3 regions of the Streptomyces sp. NPDC048248 genome follow, and region 2 is predicted to be linked to each of the others. Evidence: riboswitches for the same ligand, from Rfam matches in the RefSeq annotation. Region 2 holds a riboswitch; each other region holds the start of a gene.

Region 1 (7,016 bases), on a different contig from region 2:
TGGACGCGTCTGGCGCGGCTCGCCGAGGAGACCTTCGTCGACTTCACGGCCGGCTCGGCCGCCCGCCGCCAGCGCGACGAGGCGTTCCGCGCGGCCGGCCTGACGTCCGATGTGGCATTCGAGGTGACGACCGTGGAGTTCCTGGCGAAGCTGGTCCGCGCCGGTCTCGGGGTCGGCATGGTGCCCGAGGCCATCGCCTCGGAGCTGCCCGGCCTGCACGTCCTGCGGGTGCGGCCGGCGCCCGAGCGCAGCGAGCGTGTGGTGTGGAGCGGCCTGGGCCCGTCGCCGCCGGCCGTCGCGTTCCTCGCGGGCCTGGGCGTGGAGCCGGGGCCGCGGTAGCCCGCCGGGCGAGCAGATCCCGCCCGGCGGACCGCGCTGCGCGCGTGCCGGTCCCAGCGCACCCCCCGGCGCACACGTGACTCCGCGGGCGCGCCGGTGCACGCCCACCGGTTACGGTCGGTGGGTGCCCGACATGCCCGACGCCACCCCCGCCGACGCCCCCGCGAGCTGCCCGGCAGGCTCCGCGGCTCCGCTCGCCCCCGAGCTGTTCACCTGGGAGTTCGCCTCCGACCCCTACCCCGCGTACGCCTGGCTGCGCACCCACGCGCCGGTGCACAGGACCGCACTGCCCAGCGGCGTCGATGCCTGGCTGGTGACCCGCTACACCGACGCCCGGCAGGCACTCGCCGACGCCCGGCTCTCCAAGAACCCCCGGCACCACAGCGAGGCCGCGCACGGCAAGGGCAAGGTCGGCATCCCGGGGGAGCGCAGCGCCAACCTGATGACGCATCTGCTCAACATCGACCCCCCGGACCACACCCGGCTCCGCCGCCTGGTGGCGAAGGCGTTCACCCCGCGCCGGGTCGCGGCCTTCGCCCCCCGGGTGCAGGAGCTGACCGACTCCCTCATCGACGCCATGATCGCCAAGCAGCCGGGCGCGGAGACCGGAGCGGCGGACCTCATCCACGAGTTCGCCTTCCCGCTCCCGATCTACGCGATCTGCGATCTGCTCGGCGTCCCGCGCGAGGACCAGGACGACTTCCGGGACTGGGCGGGGATGATGATCCGGCACGGCGGCGGCCCGCGCGGCGGGGTCGCCAGGTCGGTGAAGAAGATGCGCGGCTATCTCGCCGAACTGATCCACCGCAAGCGCGAGTCCCTCGGCGACGAGGCGGACGAGGACCTGATCTCCGGCCTGATCCGCGCCTCCGACCACGGTGAGCACCTCAGTGAGAACGAGGTCGCGGCGATGGCCTTCATCCTGCTCTTCGCCGGCTTCGAGACCACCGTCAACCTCATCGGCAACGGCACCTACGCACTGCTGCGCAACCCCGCGCAGCGGGAACTGCTGCAGAAGTCGATGGAGGCGGGGGACACCGAGCTGCTCGCCACCGGCATCGAGGAGCTGCTGCGCTACGACGGTCCGGTCGAGCTGGCGACGTGGCGGTTCGCGACGCAGGAGCTGACGCTGGGCGGGCAGCGCATCGCCGAGGGCGACCCCGTCCTGGTGGTGCTGGCCGCGGCGGATCGCGACCCGGAGCGGTTCCCCGAGCCGGACACCCTCGACCTCACCCGGCGCGACAACCAGCACCTGGGATACGGGCACGGCATCCACTACTGCCTGGGTGCCCCGCTGGCCCGGCTCGAAGGGCAGACCGCCCTCGCGACGCTGCTGACCCGGCTGCCGGACATCCGGCTTGCGGCGGAACCTGATGATTTGCGCTGGCGCGGCGGTCTCATCATGCGCGGACTGCGCTCGCTTCCGGTGGAGTTCACGCCTCCGCGGCCCTGACCGGGGACGGGTCCAGAATTGACGCTCCGTCACCTGTGTGACCTTTACGTGATCTCCACTACACCGGCTTGTGACTACCCGTGACCCCGGCTACCTTTCGACCGAACCGAAGAGCTTCACCCGATCGGCGGAAGTCAAACCTGGTGCACCGGATGTATTGGTGTGCCGGGCGCGGCCGACGATCGGACAACTCCACCGCCGCGCGAAAGGCAACCGCATGCGTTCCGGGAACGGCCGACACCGGCGCCCCCGTCAAGCACCGGCCATCTTTGTCACGGCGGGGGTCACCGGCGCCGGTATCGCCCTGCCGCTGCTCGGGGCGAGTGGCGCACACGCCGCCGACACCGCGACCTGGGACCGCGTCGCGCAGTGCGAGAGCGGCGGGATGTGGAGCGCGGCCTCGGGCAACGGCTTCTACGGCGGCCTGCAACTGACCCAGGACATGTGGGACGAGTACGGCGGCGCTGACTACGCCTCGCGCCCCGACCTCGCCAGCCGCTCCCAGCAGATATCCGTGGCCGAGGCGATCCTGGACGACCGCGGACCCGACGCCTGGCCCAGCTGTGCGGTGAACGCCGGGCTGACCGCGGACGGCTCGTCACCCGAGGTCGACCCGGGCGGCGTGAGCCTCCTCGACCCGGACCTTCTGGACCCGTCCGACGGCTCCGGCTCGTCCGACCCGTCCGACGACGACGGCTCCGCCCCGTCCGAGGACGACAAGCCCTCCGAGGCGACACCTTCCCCTGACGCGTCGGATTCCGCCGAGCCGTCCGGGCCCGCGGATTCCGAGTCGTCCGACTCCCCGACGTCGGACGACCGGGGCGACGACCCCTCCCGTTCCGATGACCCCTCCCGTGCCGACGGCCCGGACGAGGGCGGCAACCGCACCGACGGGACGGACGTGCCGGATGACGCGTCCGCAGGCGGCGACTCCGCGAAGGATCGGACGCCCGGCACGGGCAGGCACCGCGGCGGCGCCGAGGAGAGCGGCGAGGGCGCGGGCGAGGCGGACGACGGCGGCCGGTCGTCGGGCCGGCACGCCTCCCGTGACGGTGACGCGCACCAGACCGGTCCGGCCGGCGGCGACTACACCGTGCGCGCCGGTGACAGCCTGTCAGCCATCGCTGAGGCCCGTGAGGTGCCCGGTGGGTGGCCCGCACTCTACGACCGCAACGAGGACGTCGTCGGCGCCGACGCGGACCTGATCAAGCCGGGCCAGATCCTCGATCTCGGGCACATCGCAGGGTAATTCGCTCCCCTTCGCACCCTTTTGGGAAAGTGAGACAAGGCTCTCGTTCCTGGGTGCGGCATCCGGCTCGTGCGCCAATCCCAAACATGGGTCCACCTGCAGAAATGGGTGCACCCTATGATCAAAAACGGTCAACTTGGTTCAGATGGTGGGGTTTGAACACCAAGGGGGTTCCTGCTTACGGTCAGGACCGCTCGCCAAAGCGGGCCCTTCGATCACACGCCGAATCCTGCCGGTGGTCGAAGGCGGTCGACGCGCAAGCGCCGAAGGCAGGAGCGGGGGACCCAAGGTAAGCGCCGGCCCCACCCGTGAAAGCGGGTCAACCGGCTTGGGGTGAAGTCGTGTGTCATGTACACGCGGCCGGGCAACTCACATGGCCCGAACCCGACAGCTCACCTCGCAGGCGTCGGTGAGGAAACGAACGAACCATGCTGAACAACAAGGGCAAGCACCGTCGTCCCTCCAAGGCCGTCCGCGTCGTCACCCTCGCCGGTGTCGCCGGTGCTGCCGTGGCCGTCCCGCTCATGGGCGCCTCCTCCGCCTCCGCCGCGTCCGTCGAGACCTGGGACGCCGTCGCCCAGTGCGAGTCCGGTGGCAACTGGTCGATCAACACCGGCAACGGCTACTACGGCGGCCTGCAGTTCTCCAACTCCAGCTGGGCCGCCGCCGGTGGCACCCAGTACGCGGCGCGCGCCGACCTGGCCACCAAGAGCCAGCAGATAGCCGCCGCCGAGAAGCTGCTCGCCATCCAGGGCCCCGGTGCCTGGTCCTGCGCCGGCGCCGGCAACCTGACCGCCGGTGGCCCCTCCCCCGACCTCGACACCTCCGGCGACGCCCCGCAGGGCAACACCGGCGAGAAGGCCGAGAAGCAGGCCCCGGCCCCCGCGCCCGAGAAGTCGAAGCCGGCCCCGAAGTCCAACGGCTCCGGCAACTACACCGTCAAGGCGGGCGACACCCTCGCCAAGATCGCCAAGGCGCACGGCACCACCTGGAAGGCGCTCTACGCGGACAACAAGTCCGTCATCGGCGGCAACCCGAACCTGATCATCCCCGGCCAGAAGCTCGACGTCTGAGCCGACCCCCGCACAGGGGCGCCGAGGACCTCACCGCCTCCGGCCGGCCGGGCGGTCCGTGCGTACGGCGGTACGCACGATCCGCCCGCCCCGGCCGTCGCGGGGTCCGAGGCCGGGCAGCCGGTGTGAACCGGGGACGGACCGCTCCTCCCCACTCGCGTCCCCCGCGTCCACCGCGTTTGCTCCTCCGCTCCACACGCTCGTGTGTGAGACCGCCCCGCCGCGGCGCGCCATCCCCCATCGCGCCGCGGCGGGGCTTCTCCGTGTCGACGGCCCGAACGCGTGTCGCGGGCCAGGGCGCGTACCCGGCCCCGGCAGGCGGTCCTGACCAGCATCGTCCGGCAACTTTTCCCGCTCTGCGAACAAAGCGGTGAAACCTCCCATGAGCTGGGCTTTTGGGCCTCTTTTCGTCCCACTGAGCGGGCCGAGGGCGAACGGATGCGCCCAAGGCCGTTAGGCTCGTGCTGCAGAACTCCAGACACCCATGAAGGAGACAACGTGCCGTCCATCGACGTCGTCGTAGCCCGCGAAATTCTCGACTCGCGAGGTAATCCCACGGTCGAGGTCGAGGTCGGCCTCGACGACGGCAGCACGGGCCGTGCCGCCGTTCCGTCCGGCGCCTCGACCGGTGCCTTCGAGGCCATCGAGCTCCGTGACGGCGACCCGAGCCGCTACATGGGCAAGGGCGTGGAGAAGGCCGTCCTGGCCGTCATCGAGCAGATCGGCCCGGAGCTCGTCGGCTACGACGCGACCGAGCAGCGTCTGATCGACCAGGCGATGTTCGACCTGGACGCCACGGACAACAAGGGCTCCCTCGGCGCCAACGCCATCCTCGGCGTCTCCCTCGCCGTCGCGCACGCCGCCTCCGAGGCCAGTGACCTCCCGCTGTTCCGCTACCTCGGTGGCCCGAACGCGCACGTCCTGCCCGTCCCGATGATGAACATCCTCAACGGTGGATCGCACGCCGACTCCAACGTGGACATCCAGGAATTCATGATCGCCCCCATCGGCGCGGAGTCCTTCTCCGAGGCGCTGCGCTGGGGCGCCGAGGTCTACCACACCCTCAAGAAGGTCCTGAAGGAGCGCAGCCTGTCCACCGGGCTGGGCGACGAGGGCGGCTTCGCCCCGAACCTGGGCTCCAACCGCGAGGCCCTCGACCTGATCCTCGAGGCCATCCGTCAGGCCGGCTACACCCCCGGCCAGGACATCGCGCTCGCGCTGGACGTCGCCGCCTCCGAGTTCTACAAGGACGGCGTCTACCAGTTCGAGGGCAAGGAGCGCTCGGCCGCCGAGATGACGGAGTACTACGAGGGGCTCGTCGCTGACTACCCGCTCGTCTCCATCGAGGACCCGCTGTTCGAGGACGACTGGGCCGGCTGGAACGTCATCACCGAGAAGCTCGGCTCCAAGGTGCAGCTGGTCGGCGACGACCTGTTCGTCACCAACCCCGAGCGCCTGGCCCGCGGCATCGAGGAGAACTCCGCCAACGCGCTGCTGGTGAAGGTCAACCAGATCGGCTCGCTGACCGAGACCCTGGACGCCGTCGAGCTGGCCCAGCGCAACGGCTTCAAGTGCATGATGTCCCACCGCTCCGGTGAGACCGAGGACGTCACCATCGCCGACCTCGCCGTCGCCACCAACTGCGGCCAGATCAAGACCGGCGCCCCGGCCCGCTCCGAGCGCGTCGCCAAGTACAACCAGCTGCTGCGCATCGAGGAGATCCTCGACGACGCCGCCGTCTACGCCGGCCGCTCCGCCTTCCCGCGGTTCCGCACCGCCAACTGACGCGAGCGCAGCGCACCACTTCGAAGCGTCCCCGGCAACGGTCCCGTACCGTTGCCGGGGACGGCTTTGCTTGCGACGCCCGGCGGGCGGCGGAGCCGGCGCAGATGTGTGCACCGTCCGGTGATCAAGGGGAGGCGATGTGTCCGCGGACCGGTTCTCGACCGCGACCCGACTCAAGGCGCTCGGCGAGCAGGCCGCCGCCCGGGTCTACCGCGCCCGGCCGCCCCGCCGCAATCGCCTCACCGGCCGTGCCGCCCTGCTCGCCCTGGTGATGTGCTCCTTGGTCGTCGCCCTCGCCTACCCCATAAGGCAGTACGTCTCCCAGCGTTCGGACATCGCCGACCAGCGCCGCAAGGCGCAGGAGGCCGGCCGGGAGCTGAACCGGCTGCGCGACGAGAAGGCCCGCTGGCAGGATCCCGAGTACGTCCGGCAGCAGGCCCGCCGCCATCTGCACTACATCGCGCCGGGCGAGACCGGATATATCGTCCAGGACGGCCCCCGTACCGGTGCGGTGCGCAAGGCGCCGGCAGCCGCACAGCGGCCCTGGTACGAGAATCTGTGGGACGGCGTCGACTCCGCCGACCGGCGGTAGCGCCGCCGCACCGCCCCGGCCCGCCTCGTTCCCTCCGGCCCGTCACGTCCCCCGCACCACCGACCTCACCGAAAGCGCACATGGACACCGCCCCGCCCCAGACCGAGCCCACCGAGCCCACCGCCGAGGACATCGCCGCCTTCAAGGAGCAGTTGGGCCGCCCGCCGCGCGGGCTGCGTGCCATCGCGCACCGCTGCCCCTGCGGCCAGCCGGATGTCGTCGAGACGGCGCCGCGCCTGGAGGACGGCACCCCCTTCCCCACGCTCTACTACCTCACCTGCCCGCGTGCGGCCTCCGCGATCGGCACGCTGGAGGCCAACGGCGTGATGAAGGAGATGACCGAACGGCTGGCGAGCGACCCGGAGCTGGCCGCCGCCTACCGGGCGGCACACGAGGACTACATCCGGCGCCGGGACGCCATCGAGGTGCTGCAGGGCTTCCCGAGCGCGGGCGGTATGCCCGACCGGGTCAAGTGCCTGCACGTCCTCGTCGGCCACTCGCTCGCCGCCGGGCCGGGCGTCAACC
Region 2 (7,016 bases):
GCCACCGCGGCCGGCGTCCCGGTGACGATCGCCAAGGCCGAGGGCAACCCGGTCAACGCCGCCTCCATGCTCGCGGTCCTGGGCCTCGGCGCCGAGGGTGGCGAGGAAATCGTGCTGGCCTCCGACGCCGAAGGCGCCGACGCCGCGCTCGACCGCCTGGCCAAGCTCGTCGCGGACGGCCTTGAGGAGCTCCCCGAGACCGTCTGAGTCCCTGGGGACCCCAAGCGTCCACGGCCCCGCCGTGGCGACCGGCCAACGGTCGCCACGGCGGGGCCGTTTTCGTTGCCCGGGCCGTTTTCGCCGTTCGGCCGTTCCGTCTCCGGGACAGTCCCGTTGCCGGGGCGTGCCGGCGCCGGCAGAAGCCTCGAAGCCTCCGACGGGAGCTCGTAGCTCCCGGCGAAGCGGGGCGTTCCCTGTTAAGCACCCAAGAGCCTCGGCGGCCAGGTTCGGGCGGTCAGCTTCGGTGGAACCGGCAGAAAAATGGCGCGGGATAATCAGCGCCGCGCATTATGCCAAGGCATTGCGACGGTAATTCGGCGCCGCCACGCAGGCATGCCGAATATCCGGTGCACCGAATTCCGGGCCCGGCCGTGAGAAAACAAGCCGAATGCCGGCCGCCGTTTCCCCGTGCGCAACGCATTACGCGCCTTCTTTGTATACAGGGCCTTTGTTAATGTCGGGCGCGCGCCGTGTTGACGGGCTGTTTCGGCTTCCTCACCTCGGCCGCGCCGGGCCTGCGCAGCCGGTGCACGGGCAGGGACCGCTCGATATGAGCGGCCATCAAGACGCGGGCGCGCTCGGCGTCACCCCGGGCCACCGCGTCCAACACCGCGCCGTGCTCGTCCCACGACTCGGCGACTCGGACGGGCAGTTCCACGACGTACATCCACTCGATCTTGCGCCGCAGCTGTGTGAGCAGCGCCGTCAAGCTGGGGCTGCCGGCCGCCTGGGCGAGGGTTTCGTGGAACCAGCCGTCCAGTTGACGCAGGTCCGCGGGGTGGCCGTGGCGGGCGCGCTCCCGGCCCAGCCGGACGAGGCCGCGCAGCACCTTGAGGTGGGCGGGACTGCGGCGGGTGGCCGCGCGGGCGGCGCCCAGGGGCTCCAACAGGGCGCGGATGTCCAGCAGATCGGCGGCCTCCTGCTCGGTCGGCTCGGCGACGCAGGCGCCCGCATGATGCCGGGTGGTGACGAACCCCTCGGACTGCAAGGTCCGCAGCGCCTCCCGGACGGGGACCCTGGAGACGCCGTAACGGGCCGCCAGGATGTCCTCGATCAGCCTGCTCCCCGGCGCGAGCACACCGGAGACGATGTCGTCGCGAATCGCCGTGCATACCGCCTGCGCGGAAATATGGCCTCGCATCGTCCGTGCCTCCGCCGTAATCCCCTGGAAACGCCGCCGATCGGCGACATTTCCGTGACTCTATTCGACCGGGACGGGTTTTCCGACGGGCTTCGGGTATTCATGGATATTTTTTGGCCATCGGCCTGTCCGGTGAGCGGCGTGCACCGATAACGCCGAAGCCCCGGCCGTGGCCGGGGCTTCGGAGAGGCTGCGGTGCCGTACGCGTCAGACGTTGACGCCGTGGCCGCGGAGGTAGGCGATCGGGTCGATGTCCGAGCCGTAGTCGGGGCCGGTGCGGGCCTCGAAGTGCAGGTGCGGCCCGGTGACGTTGCCGGTGGCGCCGGAGAGGCCGATCTGCTGGCCGGGGGTGACGGTCTGGCCGACCGAGACGCCCAGCGACGACAAGTGGCCGTACTGGGTGTACGTGCCGTCGTTCATCTTGATCACGATGTTGTTGCCGTACGCGCCGCCCCAGCCGGCCTCGACGACGGTGCCACGGCCCACGGCGTGCACCGAGCTGCCCGAGGCGGCGTGGAAGTCGATGCCGGAGTGGCTGCCGGAGGACCACAGACCGCTGGTGGCTTTGTACGGGGTGGAGACGTAGGAGCCCTCGACGGGCGCGACGAAGGCGTTGAGGCGCTTGCGCTCCGCCTCGCGCGCGGCGCGCTCCTTGGCCTCGCGCTCCGCCTTGGCCTTCGCCTCGGCCTTCTTCTTGGCTTCCTCGGCGCGCTGCTTGGCCTCCTCGGCCACCTTCTCGGCCAGGGCCTCGGCCTTGGCCTTCGCGGCGGCGGCCTCGGCGGCCGCCTGCTGGGCGTCGGCCTGGGCGGCGATGCGGCCGGCGAGTTGGTCGCCGGCCACGACGGCCTGCTGCAGGCCGGTGCCCTGGGTGGGGGCCGCGTCCGTGGCGGCCAGCGCCGGCGAGGCCACGGAGGCGACGACGCCGGTGGCGGTGAGGGTGGCTATGCCGGCGATTTTGCGGGTCGTGCGAGCAGTGCGGCTCGCACCACGATGCTTCCCGGTGGCACGGGTGAACGCCATGTGCTGGCTTGTCCTTTCCTTCCTTCTCGCCTACCGGGTTAGCTGACGGGTTCGGAGCAGGAAGGTCTCCTACGGCCCCCTCCGAGGAGGGATCCGATTCACCCCAGGGGACATGTGGGTCCCCGGCTCCCCTGGCTCGCGCCGTACGGGGACTCGGCGATGACTGCCCGGTGCCACGGTTGCGGCGTACTTCTGACGAACAGCCGGACTGACGCTAAACGGGACATCTTTCAATCGGCAAACAGAACCGGCACTTTGTGCGGCACGCCACAGGGGCACCACGCAACCAGCCACAACAATCCGGACATAAAGGTGATCCCGTGACGAGCGAGCGTCACGGGATCCCTTTTCATGCCATATGAGCGACGGTCACCGGCCCCCGCCGGACCGCCGCGGTGTCACCAACGGCAGGTCAGCCGCCGACGACCTTCACCTCACCGATGCCCAGTGCCTTGACGGGCTCGGCGATCTGCGCGGCGTCGCCCACCAGGATCGTCACCAGCCGGTCCCCGGGGAAGGCGTTCACCACCGCGGCGGTCGCCTCGACCGTGCCGGTCTCGGCCAGCCGCGCGTACAGCTGCGCCTGGAAGTCGTCCGGCAGATGCTGCTCGACCTGGTCGGCGAGGGTGCCCGCGACGGCGGCAGCCGTCTCGTACTTCAGCGGCGCGACCCCCACGAGGTTCTGCACGGCGACATCGCGCTCGGCGTCCGTGAGTCCCTCCGCCGCCACGGTGCGGAGCACCTTCCACAGGTCCTCCAGCGCCGGGCCGGTGGAGGCGGTGTCGACCGAGCCGCTGATGGCGAGCATCGCGGCGCCGCTGCCGTCCGCGGTGGAGCGCAGCACCTGGCCGAACGCACGCACCCCGTACGTGTAGCCCTTCTCCTCGCGCAGGACGCGGTCCAGGCGGGAGGTGAGGGTGCCGCCCAGGCAGTACGTGCCGAGGACCTGCGCGGGCCAGACCCGGTCGTGCCGGTCGGCACCGATGCGGCCGATGAGCAGCTGCGTCTGGACGGCGCCGGGGCGGTCCACGATCACCACGCGGCCGGTGTCGTCCGCGGTGATCGGCGAGGCCTTCACCGGCTCGGCGGTCGAACCCGTCCAGGCGCCGAGGGTGCCGGCGAGCGACGCGTCCAGGTCGATGCCGGTGAAGTCACCGACGATGACGGCGGTGGCCGTCGCGGGCCGTACATGCGCCGCGTAGAAGGCTCGCACGGCCGCGGCGTCGATCCGCTCGACGGTCTCCTCGGTGCCCTGGCGGGGCCGCGACATCCGGGAGGTCGCCGGGAACAGTTCCTTGGACAGGGCCATCGCGGCCCGCCGGGCGGGGTTGGCGAGCTCGTGCGGGATCTCGTCGAGGCGGTTGCGCACCAGCCGCTCGATCTCGCTGTCCGGGAAGGCGGGCGCGCGCAGCGCGTCGGCGAGCAGGCCGAGGGCGTGGTCCAGCCGCGACGCCGGCACTTCGAGGGAGACCCGCAGACCGGGGTGGTCGGCGTGCGCGTCCATGGTGGCGCCGCAGCGCTCCAGCTCGGCCGCGAACTCCTCGGCGTCGTGCTTGTCGGTGCCCTCGGACAGCGCGCGGGCCATGATCGTGGCGACGCCGTCCAGGCCCTCGGGCTCGGCCTCCAGGGGCGCGACGAGGTTGATCTCGACGGCGACGACCTGCTGACCGGGGCGGTGGCTGGTCAGGAGGGTGAGCCCGTTGGGCAGTTGGCCGCGGTCCGGTGCCGGGAAGGCCCACGGCCGGGGCGCGCCACCCTGCGGCCTGGGGTGGAACTCCATGCTGGTCATGGTGGAATCTGCGCTGGTCACGGCGTCGCTCACTGGGCCGCCTCCTCGTCGTCGTTCTCAGCGGTGCCGGCGGCCGCGTCGGCCGGCTCGGTGGGCTCGTACACGAGCACCGCGCGGTTGTCGGGACGCAGCCGAGCCTTGGCCACCGCCTGCACTTCCTGCGGGGTGATCTCCAGGACGCGCTGCACGGCGGTCAGCGCGAGCTGCGGGTCGCCGAACAGGACGGCGAACCGGCAGAGTTCGTCGGCGCGGCCGCTGACCGTCGCGAGGCGGTCCAGCCACTCGCGCTCCAACTGGGCCTGCGCACGCTCCATCTCCTCCGGGGTCGGCCCCTCGGCGGCGAACCGGGCCAGCTCCTCGTCGACCGCACGCTCGATGTCCGGGACCTCAACCCCACCGGACGTCTTGACGTCCAGCCAGCCGAGCGACGGCGCGCCGGCCAGCCGCAGCAGCCCGAAGCCGGCCGCGACGGCGCTGCGGTCACGGCGCACCAGGCGGTTGTAGAGGCGGGAGGACTCGCCGCCGCCCAGAACGGTGAGCGCGAGGTCGGCGGCGTCCGCCTCGCGGGTGCCGTCGTGCGGCAGCCGGTAGGCCGCCATCAGCGCGCGGGCGGGGACCTCTTCCTCGACGACCTCGCGCAGCTCGCCGCCGAGGGTCTCGGGCAACGAGCCGTCCCGCGGCGGCTGCTTGCCGTCGTGCCCGGGGATCGAGCCGAAGTACCGCTCCACCCAGGCCAGGGTCTGCGCGGGGTCGATGTCGCCGACGATCGACAGGACGGCGTTGTTGGGCGCGTAGTAGGTGCGGAAAAAGGCGCGCGCGTCCTCCAGGGAGGCCGCGTCCAGGTCGGCCATCGATCCGATGGGCGTGTGGTGGTAGGGGTGGCCCTCCGGGTACGCCATGGCCGTCAGCTTCTCGAAGGCCGTGCCGTAAGGGACGTTGTCGTAGCGCTGGCGGCGCTCGTTCTTCACGACGTCGCGCTGGTTCTCCAGCGACTCGTCGTCGAGCGCGGTGAGCAGCGAGCCCATCCGGTCCGCCTCCAGCCAGAGCGCGAGCTCCAGCTCGTGGGCGGGCATGGTCTCGAAGTAGTTGGTGCGCTCGAAGCTCGTGGTGCCGTTCAGCGAGCCGCCCGCGCCCTGGACGAGCTCGAAGTGACCGTTGCCCTTCACCTGGGCGGAGCCCTGGAACATCAGGTGCTCGAAGAGGTGAGCCAGGCCGGTACGGCCCTTGACCTCGTGGCGGGAGCCGACGTCGTACCACAGGCAGACGGCTGCGACAGGCGTCAGGTGGTCCTCGGAGAGCACCACGCGCAGGCCGTTGGCCAGCCGGTGCTCGGTCGCTGTCAGGCCGCCGGAGCCGGCTTGTTCTGTGGCCGTGTGACCCATGGGCATGTACGTCCCTTCGATCCGCTTGCGAGGAAGTTCTGTCACTGTATGCAAGCGCGTCGGCATCTGGCGAAGTTCCCGATCGACAGGCCCCGTACGAGGGCTCCGCGCCGCTCCCTCGTCGGCCGAAGGGGGAGTCGCGGTCGGCGTTGTCAGTGGGGCGGTCCACAATGGTCCGCGTCAGACTCAGGCAGACTCACCGGTTGATCCCCAGCTGGTTGATCCAACATCGGCAGTAGACGCAGCAGAAGGAGCCGCAGCCGCGATGGCCCGCCGCAGCACGAAGACCCCGCCGCCGGACGACTTCGAGGAGAGGATCCTCGACATCGACGTCGTCGACGAGATGCAGGGTTCCTTCCTCGAGTACGCGTATTCGGTCATCTACTCCCGCGCCCTGCCGGACGCCCGCGACGGTCTCAAGCCCGTGCACCGCCGCATCCTGTACCAAATGAACGAGATGGGCCTGCGGCCCGAGCGCAGCTACGTCAAGTGCGCCCGGGTGGTCGGCGAGGTGATGGGTAAGCTCCATCCGCACGGCGACGCCTCCATCTACGACGCGTTGGTGCGGATGGCGCAGCCGTTCTCGATGCGGCTGCCGCTGGTGGACGGCCACGGCAACTTCGGCTCGCTGGGCAACGACGACCCGCCCGCCGCGATGCGGTACACCGAGTGCCGGATGGCCTCCGCGACGTCGCTGATGACGGAGTCCATCGAAGAGGACACCGTCGACTTCAGCCCCAACTACGACGGCCAGGAGCAGGAGCCCGTAGCCCTGCCCGCCGCCTACCCGAACCTCCTGGTCAACGGCGCCACCGGCATCGCCGTCGGCATGGCGACGAACATGCCGCCGCACAACCTCGGCGAGGTCATCGCCGCCGCCCGCCACCTGATCAAGCATCCGGGCGCCGACCTCGACACCCTGATGCGGTTCGTGCCGGGACCGGACCTGCCGACCGGCGGCCGGATCGTCGGCCTGGGCGGCGTGCGCGACGCGTACGAGAAGGGCCGCGGCTCGTTCAAGATCCGCGCCACGGCCACAGTGGAGAACGTCACGGCCCGCCGCAAGGGCCTGGTCGTCACCGAACTCCCCTTCACCGTCGGTCCCGAGAAGGTCATCTCCAAGATCAAGGACCTCGTCGGCGCGAAGCGGCTGCAGGGCATCGCGGACGTCAAGGACCTCACCGACCGCGAGCACGGTCTGCGGCTGGTGATCGAGATCAAGAACGGCTTCAACCCGGAGGCCGTCCTGGAGCAGCTCTACAAGCTCACCCCGCTGGAGGAGTCCTTCGGCATCAACAACGTCGCGCTGGTGGACGGCCAGCCCCTGACCCTGGGCCTCAAGGAGCTGCTGGAGGTCTACGTCGACCACCGCTTCAACGTGGTGCGCCGGCGCAGCGAGTTCCGCCGCGGCAAGCGGCGCGACCGCCTCCACCTGGTGGAGGGGCTGCTGACCGCCCTGGTCGAC
Region 3 (7,016 bases), on a different contig from region 2:
CCGACGACCCGGTGGTCGGCAGCGGCGTGCAGATGACGGATCTCAAGGGGACCATCTCGGGTGTGAACGGCGAGGTCTATGTCTGGCTGCCGCCGCAGTACGACGACCCCGCCTACCGGAACACGAAGTTCCCGGTGGTCGAGGTGCTGCCCGGCTACCCCGGCTCGTCCAAGTCCTGGCTGGGCTCGCTGCGCGCGGGGGAGCAGCTGCGGCCCCTCATGGAGCGCGGCGAGATCAAGCCCTTCATCCTGGTCGCGCCGCGTACCAACGTGCTGGGTACCGCCGACACCGGGTGCGTCAACATTCCCGGCAAGGTCAACGCCGACAGCTGGCTGACCGTCGACGTGCGGCAGATGGTCATCGACAACTTCCGGGCCGGTGACACCCCGGACGCGTGGGGGCTCGCGGGGTATTCGGCGGGGGCTCACTGCGCCACGAAGCTCGCGCTGGCCCACCCGGACCGCTACCGCGCCGCGGTTGCCATGTCCGGCTACAACGACCCGGCGATCGAGCGTGATTCGCTGGCCGGCAAGGACCCGAAGCTGCGCGTCGAATCCAACCCGATGAACATCCTGAGGTCGGCCAACGCGGCGGGTAAGCCGCCGCGTACGGCCCTGTACGTCTCGGGGGCGTCGGGCGACGGCTACCAGGCGGGCCTCGGGCTCCAGCAGATCGCGAGGAAGCCGACGACGGTGACCGTCCAGCAGATCCCGGCGGGCGCGGGCGGGCACTCCACGGCGGTGTGGAAGCAGCAAGTGCCGGTCACCTTCGCGTGGTTGGGCCGTCAGATCACCGCTTCGAACGGAACTCTCAGCCCATGAGCACCGCCGTGACGGGGGAGCGCAGCTGACGGTCGGTGGTCGTGGAGCGCACCGGGCCGGGGGCGCCCCGTGGGACTCCCACAGGTGGTCGCCGGAACCCCAAAGGCGCCCGCCCGGCCTCGAGCACCTCTCCGCCTGACCTCGACATGCAGGTCAGGCAGGGCGGGCGGCTCCAGCGAACGGCATCTGGTCGATCGGTGCGATGCGCACCGGCGCACCGGGATGCGGGGCGTGGATCATCTTGCCGTCGCCGATGTAGAGACCGACGTGGCTGATCCCGGAGTAGAAGAACACCAGGTCACCAGGGGCGAGTTGGGACCGCTCGATCCGGGAGCCCGCGTTGATCTGGGTGTAGGTCGTACGGGGCAGGGAGATCCCGCCGGCCTGCCACGCGGCCTGCGTCAGGCCCGAGCAGTCGTACGCGGAGGGGCCGGTCGCGCCCCAGACGTAGGGCTTTCCCAGTGCGGTATACGCATACGAAACTGCCTGCGCCGCACGGGGGTTGGGCGCCTGGGAGGCCGCCTCCCCACCTGAGGCGGCGGCGCCGCTCCCGCCGGAGCCGTCCTCGTTCGCCATCCGCTGCCGCTGCTCCTCGGTCAGCCGGTCGAGCAGGCGCTCCGCGGAGTCCAGCTTCCGCACCACCGTCACCCGGTGCTTCTTCAGCGCGGCCTCGGTGTCGGCCAGCCGTTCCGCGGTTTCCTCCGCCCGCTCGCGGACCTGTCGGATGCTGCCGAGCCGGCGCGCGTAACCGGCCACCGCGTTCGCCTGGTGGCTGCCGGCGCGCTCCAGGACGGTGGCGCCGTCGAGGTAGCGCTGGGGGTCCGCGGACAGCAGCAGGCGGACGGTGGGGTCGATCCCACCGGAGCGGTACTGGCCGGCGGCCATGGTTCCCAGGCCGGCCTTCGCGGCGTTCAGTTTCAACGTCCTGCGCGCGGCCTCGTCCTGGAGTTCGCTCAGTTCCTCGCGCGCGGCGTCGGCCTGCTCCTTCGCGCCGTTGTACTTCTGTGTCGCCACCTCTGCCTCCTGGTACAGCGTGTCGACCCGGTCCTGCACCTGGGCGGGGGTGAGTTCGGGTGCGGCCTGGCCGGTGCCGTCGAAGGCGGTGGCGGTGGCGGCTCCGGCGAGGGCCAGAACGGTGGCCGTACGGGCGGTGCGCGCGCCGCGCGCCGTGCTGCCGGTGAGGGCGAGCGGGGCGAGCGGGTGGTGCCTGGTCCTGCGGTGCGACGCCACTGTGGCCGTCACTTCCTTCCCTTCGGGCCGTGCGTGGCCCGGGTGGTCCGGGCGGGATCCGGTGGGTCAGGCGGCGGCCCGTGAAGAGGGGGAGCGGGCCGCCGCCATTCCTTCGGGCGGGGCGGTCGACGCGTCGCCGGGGCGGAGACCGGCGACAGCGGGGAGTCGACCGCCTGGAGGAGGACGCTAAACCTGCGCCTCCCCGGGGCGAGCCCGCTTGCCCGGCATTGCTCGCTTTCGACCGCCGATTGTCCGTAGCTGACCGCCCGGTCGCCGTGGCTGCGGTCGGCTGCCTGCCTGCCCTGACCGATGCGGCGATCGGGGGTGCCCTGCCCGAAGGCGCGTGCTATGCGGCGGATACGATCCAGCACTATGGACGTAGTAATCAATATCTTCGTCGGCCTGCACATCATCGGCATCGCCTCCCTGCTGGGCGGCTTCCTGACCCAGATGAAGGCGATGAGCGCAGGCGGGGCCCGGTTCGTGCCGGCCATGCTGCACGGCGCGCTGACGATGCTGGTCACCGGCATCGTGCTGGTCGGCCTGAACCAGGCGCAGGACCAGGACCTCAACAACATCAAGATCGGCATCAAGATGGCCGTCCTGGTGGTGATCCTGGCGCTGGTCTACGTCAAGAGGGACGAGGAGACCGTCGCCAAGCCGCTGTTCGGCGCGGTCGGCCTGCTCACGGTCGCCAACATCTTCATCGCGGTGCTCTGGACCTGATCCGGCCCCGTACGCCGCTCGCGCGCTCACGGCGTCATCCGCGCAAGGTCCGGCGGACGGCCCAGCAGACGGCTCACCGCGCGGTCCCCGCCTCCGGAGTCCGGTTCGGACTTCCGGGGCGGTGACCGCGCGGTGGCGTGTGGGGGGTGGCCGTGGGGGGTGGCCTTGGAAGAGCGGCGCCGGCGTCAGGCCGGGCGGACGCTCCCGTAGATCGGCATGTAGTAGATCGACTCCTCGCGGACGTTGGCGCCCGGTTTCGGTGCGTGGATCATCTTGCCGCCGCCTATGTACATCCCGACGTGGCTGATGTCGTCGTAGAAGAAGACCAGGTCACCGGGTTGAAGATCCTTGGTGGCCACCCGCTCGCCCACCTTCACCTGGTCCCAGGTCGTGCGCGGCAGGTCGACCCCGGCCGCCTTCCACGCCGCCTGGGTCAGCCCCGAGCAGTCGTAGGACGTGGGGCCGGTCGCGCCCCAGACGTACGGCTTGCCCATCTGTGCGCGGGCGAAGGCGAGCGCCTTGTCGGCCTTGGTCGAGTACGAACCGCCGGTGTCGCTGCCGCCGCCGGTCGAGCCGTCCGAGGTGCCGTCGCCGGGCTGCTTCTGCTCCTCGCGCTGCCGGCGCTCCTCCTCCGCCTGCTTGCGTGCCAGCTCCTCGGCCTTGCGCTCGGCCGCTGCCTCCCGCTTCCGCTCCAGCTCGGCCAGCCGCGCCTTCTCCTGGGCGGTCAGCCGGGACAGCAGTTGCCGGGCCTCGGCCAGCTTGCCCTGGACCGACTGCTTGGACTCCTTCAGTGACGTCTGGGACTCCTGCAGCCGCTCCAGACTGCGGGTCGCCTCCGCGCGCTGCCGGGTGGCCTCGGCCTGCTGCTCCTGGTAGTCGGTGACCGCCTGCTTCTGCCGGCCGGTCAGCCGCTCCATGAGGTGGCTGCGGTCGACGAACTGCTGCGGGTCCTTCGCGAGCATCAGCTGCGCGGTCGGGTTCATGCCGCCGGTGCGGTACTGGGCCGACGCGAACGTGCCCAGCGTGCGCCGGGACTCGTTCATCCGCTCCGCGCGCTTGGCGGCGGCGTCGAGGAGCTTGTCGACGGTCTCGCGCTGCTCCTCCGCCTTCTCCTTGGCGGCGTTGTACTTCTGGGTGGCGACCTCGGCCTGGCGGTAGAGGCCGTCGACCTTCTGCTTGACCTCTTCGATGGTGGGCTTGGGCGCCCGGGGCGCCGCTTCGGCGGACTGCGAGAGCAGCGTGACCGAGGCGAGGGCGGCGGTGGTGAGCCCGGCTGCCGTGCGGCGGCTTCCGGGCGAACTGAGCACGCGGGTGCGCGGCTTGCGATGCGACGCCAAGGCCGGCGACTCCTTCCGTGGACCGCCTACCGGGTTAGCTGTCGGGTTCGGGCGGGTGTCGCTGACGGAAGGCTTGCCCTACGGTCGCCGCGTCCGCCTCGGGCGGCCGCGCCGATCGATTCACCCCGGTGGTGCTGGTGGGTCCCCGGCTCCGGATGCCTTCGTGGCAGGGCCGGACTCGGCGGAGGCGGCCCGTGCTGACGCTGTCGTCTGCGGGGATGCGGGCTGCCCGAGCGAGCACGGTAGCCAACTCGTGTGGCTCCTGTGAAGGCTGATGTTCGATTTGCCCGAAACCTTTTCGTGACCTGAACGTGTGCCAGGCGTTGTTGCGACAGATGTCGGCTTCGTGCTGGTGGCGAGGGCCCGCTCCATGGCTCCGGGCTGTGACGATCCGGTGCACGACGGTGACGAAACGGGCCGAGGTGCCCCGTCGTCGACAACCGGCGCCGTCCCCGTCGCCCGCCGGCTCCCGGTTTCGGCGCCCCACGGCCCCGCCCGTCCCATTTCGGCCCCTGCGCGACCCGTCACCGGCTCCCGTTCAGCCGCTTCCCGGTCTCCTCCGGCGCCGCCCGGGCCGATTCGGACCCCACTATCGGCTACTCCGGGGCGGGCTGTCGGTGGGGCCGCCTAGACTCGGTGGGCGATGAGCAGCCTCTTTGACGACAGCTTCCTGGCGGACCTCGGCCCGAAGGGCGAGGAACCCCCGCCGCCTCCCGAGGACGAGGACGGTCCCGCACAGGAGGAGATCCCCGCCGACCTGTTCGGTGGCCGCTTCGACGTGCCCGGCGGGATCCCGCACGCCATCGGCCCGGGGCGCGACCTCTACTACCGCGACGGCGCCGCGCGCCCCGCGGTCGATCCGGACGCCCTCCTGGAGGGACTCAACGACCAGCAGAAGGCCGCCGTGGCGCACACCGGCGGACCGCTGCTGATCGTCGCGGGCGCCGGTTCCGGCAAGACCCGCGTCCTGACGCACCGCATCGCGCATCTGCTCGGCGCGCGCGGTGTGCACCCGGGCCAGATCCTCGCCATCACCTTCACCAACAAGGCCGCGGGCGAGATGAAGGAGCGCGTCGAGGAGCTGGTCGGCCCGCGTGCCCACGCCATGTGGGTCTCCACCTTCCACAGCGCCTGCGTCCGGATCCTGCGCCGGGAGAGCAAGAAGCTGGGCTTCACGTCCTCCTTCTCGATCTACGACGCGGCCGACTCCAAGCGGCTGATGGCGCTGGTGTGCCGGGACCTCGATCTCGACCCCAAGCGCTTCCCGCCCAAGTCCTTCAGCGCCAAGGTCTCCAACCTCAAGAACGAGCTCATCGACGAGGAGACCTTCGCCCAGCAGGCTGCCGACGGGTTCGAGAAGTCCGTCGCCGAGGCGTACTCGATGTATCAAGCACGCCTGCGCGAGGCCAACGCCCTCGACTTCGACGACATCATCATGACGACGGTCAACCTCCTCCAGGCCTTCCCGGATGTCTCCGACCACTACCGCCGCCGCTTCCGGCACGTGCTGGTCGACGAGTACCAGGACACCAACCACGCCCAGTACACCCTCGTACGCGAACTGGTCGGCCCCGCGGAGGACGCCGGCGAACTGTGCGTCGTCGGCGACGCCGACCAGTCCATCTACGCCTTCCGCGGCGCCACGATCCGCAACATCCTCCAGTTCGAGGAGGACTACCCGGACGCCACGACGATCCTGCTGGAGCAGAACTACCGCTCGAGTCAGACGATCCTCAGCGCCGCCAACGCCGTCATCGAGCGCAACGAGAACCGCCGCCCCAAGAACCTCTGGACGGACGCCGGAGCCGGCCCCAAGATCACCGGCTATGTCGCCGACACCGAGCACGACGAGGCCCAGTTCGTCGCCGACGAGATCGACCGGCTCACCGACGCGGGCGACGCCAAGGCCGGCGACGTCGCGATCTTCTACCGCACCAACGCACAGTCCCGTGTCTTCGAAGAGATCTTCATCCGGGTGGGGCTCCCCTACAAGGTCGTCGGCGGCGTGCGCTTCTACGAGCGCAAGGAGGTCCGCGACGTCCTCGCGTATCTGCGGGTGCTCGCCAACCCCGAGGACACCGTCCCGCTGCGCCGGATCCTGAACGTCCCCAAGCGCGGCATCGGCGACCGCGCCGAGGCGATGATCGACGCCCTGTCCCTCCGCGAGAAGATCACCTTCCCGCAGGCGCTGCGCCGGGTCGACGAGGCGTACGGCATGGCCGCCCGCTCCGCCAACGCCGTCCGCCGGTTCAACGTCCTCATGGAGGAGCTGCGCACCATCGTCGAGTCCGGCGCCGGCCCGGCGACCGTCCTGGAGGCGGTCCTGGAACGCACCGGCTACCTCGCCGAACTCCAGGCCTCAACCGACCCGCAGGACGAGACCCGGATCGAAAACCTCCAGGAACTCGCCGCGGTGGCCCTGGAGTTCGAGCAGGACCGCGGCGAGGAGAACCCCGGCACCCTCTCCGACTTCCTGGAGCAGGTCGCGCTGGTCGCCGACTCCGACCAGATCCCGGACGAGGACGAGGACGGCAGCGGCGTCATCACCCTCATGACCCTGCACACCGCCAAGGGCCTGGAATTCCCGGTGGTCTTCCTCACCGGCATGGAGGACGGCGTCTTCCCGCACATGCGCTCGCTGGGCCAGACCAAGGAGCTGGAGGAGGAGCGCCGGCTGGCGTATGTGGGCATCACCCGCGCCCGTGAGCGGCTCTACCTCACCCGCTCGACGATGCGCAGCGCCTGGGGCCAGCCGTCGTACAACCCCGCCTCCCGGTTCCTGGAAGAGATCCCGGACGACTACGTCGAATGGAAGCGGACCGGGCCCGCGACGCCGTCCGCCTCGATGGGCGGGCTCTCGTCGGGCGGCGGTTTCGGGAGCGGCATCGGCTCCGCGCTGTCG

The links. A riboswitch is a leader RNA that binds a small molecule or an ion and turns the genes downstream of it on or off. The one in region 2 is predicted to bind cyclic di-AMP.
Region 1: linked by a shared signal. The riboswitch ahead of ACGFZW_RS09215 (transglycosylase family protein) and the one ahead of ACGFZW_RS14200 (M23 family metallopeptidase) in region 2 are both predicted to bind cyclic di-AMP.
Region 3: linked by a shared signal. The riboswitch ahead of ACGFZW_RS21055 (NlpC/P60 family protein) and the one ahead of ACGFZW_RS14200 (M23 family metallopeptidase) in region 2 are both predicted to bind cyclic di-AMP.

The regions. Positions count from the first base shown of each region.
Region 1 covers NZ_JBICZL010000004.1:65,836-72,851, reverse strand. Annotated here, with positions in the region: gene ACGFZW_RS09230 (LysR family transcriptional regulator) at 1-339, shown strand, start outside; gene ACGFZW_RS09225 (cytochrome P450) at 473-1,792, shown strand; gene ACGFZW_RS09220 (transglycosylase family protein) at 2,010-3,041, shown strand; cyclic di-AMP (ydaO/yuaA leader) riboswitch at 3,252-3,462, shown strand; gene ACGFZW_RS09215 (transglycosylase family protein) at 3,470-4,114, shown strand; gene eno (phosphopyruvate hydratase) at 4,613-5,899, shown strand; gene ACGFZW_RS09205 (septum formation initiator family protein) at 6,039-6,491, shown strand; gene ACGFZW_RS09200 (DUF501 domain-containing protein) at 6,572-7,016, shown strand, end outside.
Region 2 covers NZ_JBICZL010000006.1:113,036-120,051, reverse strand. Annotated here, with positions in the region: gene ACGFZW_RS14210 (HPr family phosphocarrier protein) at 1-207, shown strand, start outside; gene ACGFZW_RS14205 (GntR family transcriptional regulator) at 671-1,360, opposite strand; gene ACGFZW_RS14200 (M23 family metallopeptidase) at 1,568-2,380, opposite strand; cyclic di-AMP (ydaO/yuaA leader) riboswitch at 2,393-2,549, opposite strand; gene ACGFZW_RS14195 (M16 family metallopeptidase) at 2,793-4,169, opposite strand; gene ACGFZW_RS14190 (M16 family metallopeptidase) at 4,199-5,551, opposite strand; gene ACGFZW_RS14185 (DNA topoisomerase (ATP-hydrolyzing) subunit A) at 5,817-7,016, shown strand, end outside.
Region 3 covers NZ_JBICZL010000009.1:184,688-191,703, reverse strand. Annotated here, with positions in the region: gene ACGFZW_RS21070 (alpha/beta hydrolase) at 1-821, shown strand, start outside; gene ACGFZW_RS21065 (NlpC/P60 family protein) at 975-2,063, opposite strand; gene ACGFZW_RS21060 (hypothetical protein) at 2,424-2,777, shown strand; gene ACGFZW_RS21055 (NlpC/P60 family protein) at 2,963-4,114, opposite strand; cyclic di-AMP (ydaO/yuaA leader) riboswitch at 4,122-4,308, opposite strand; gene pcrA (DNA helicase PcrA) at 4,758-7,016, shown strand, end outside.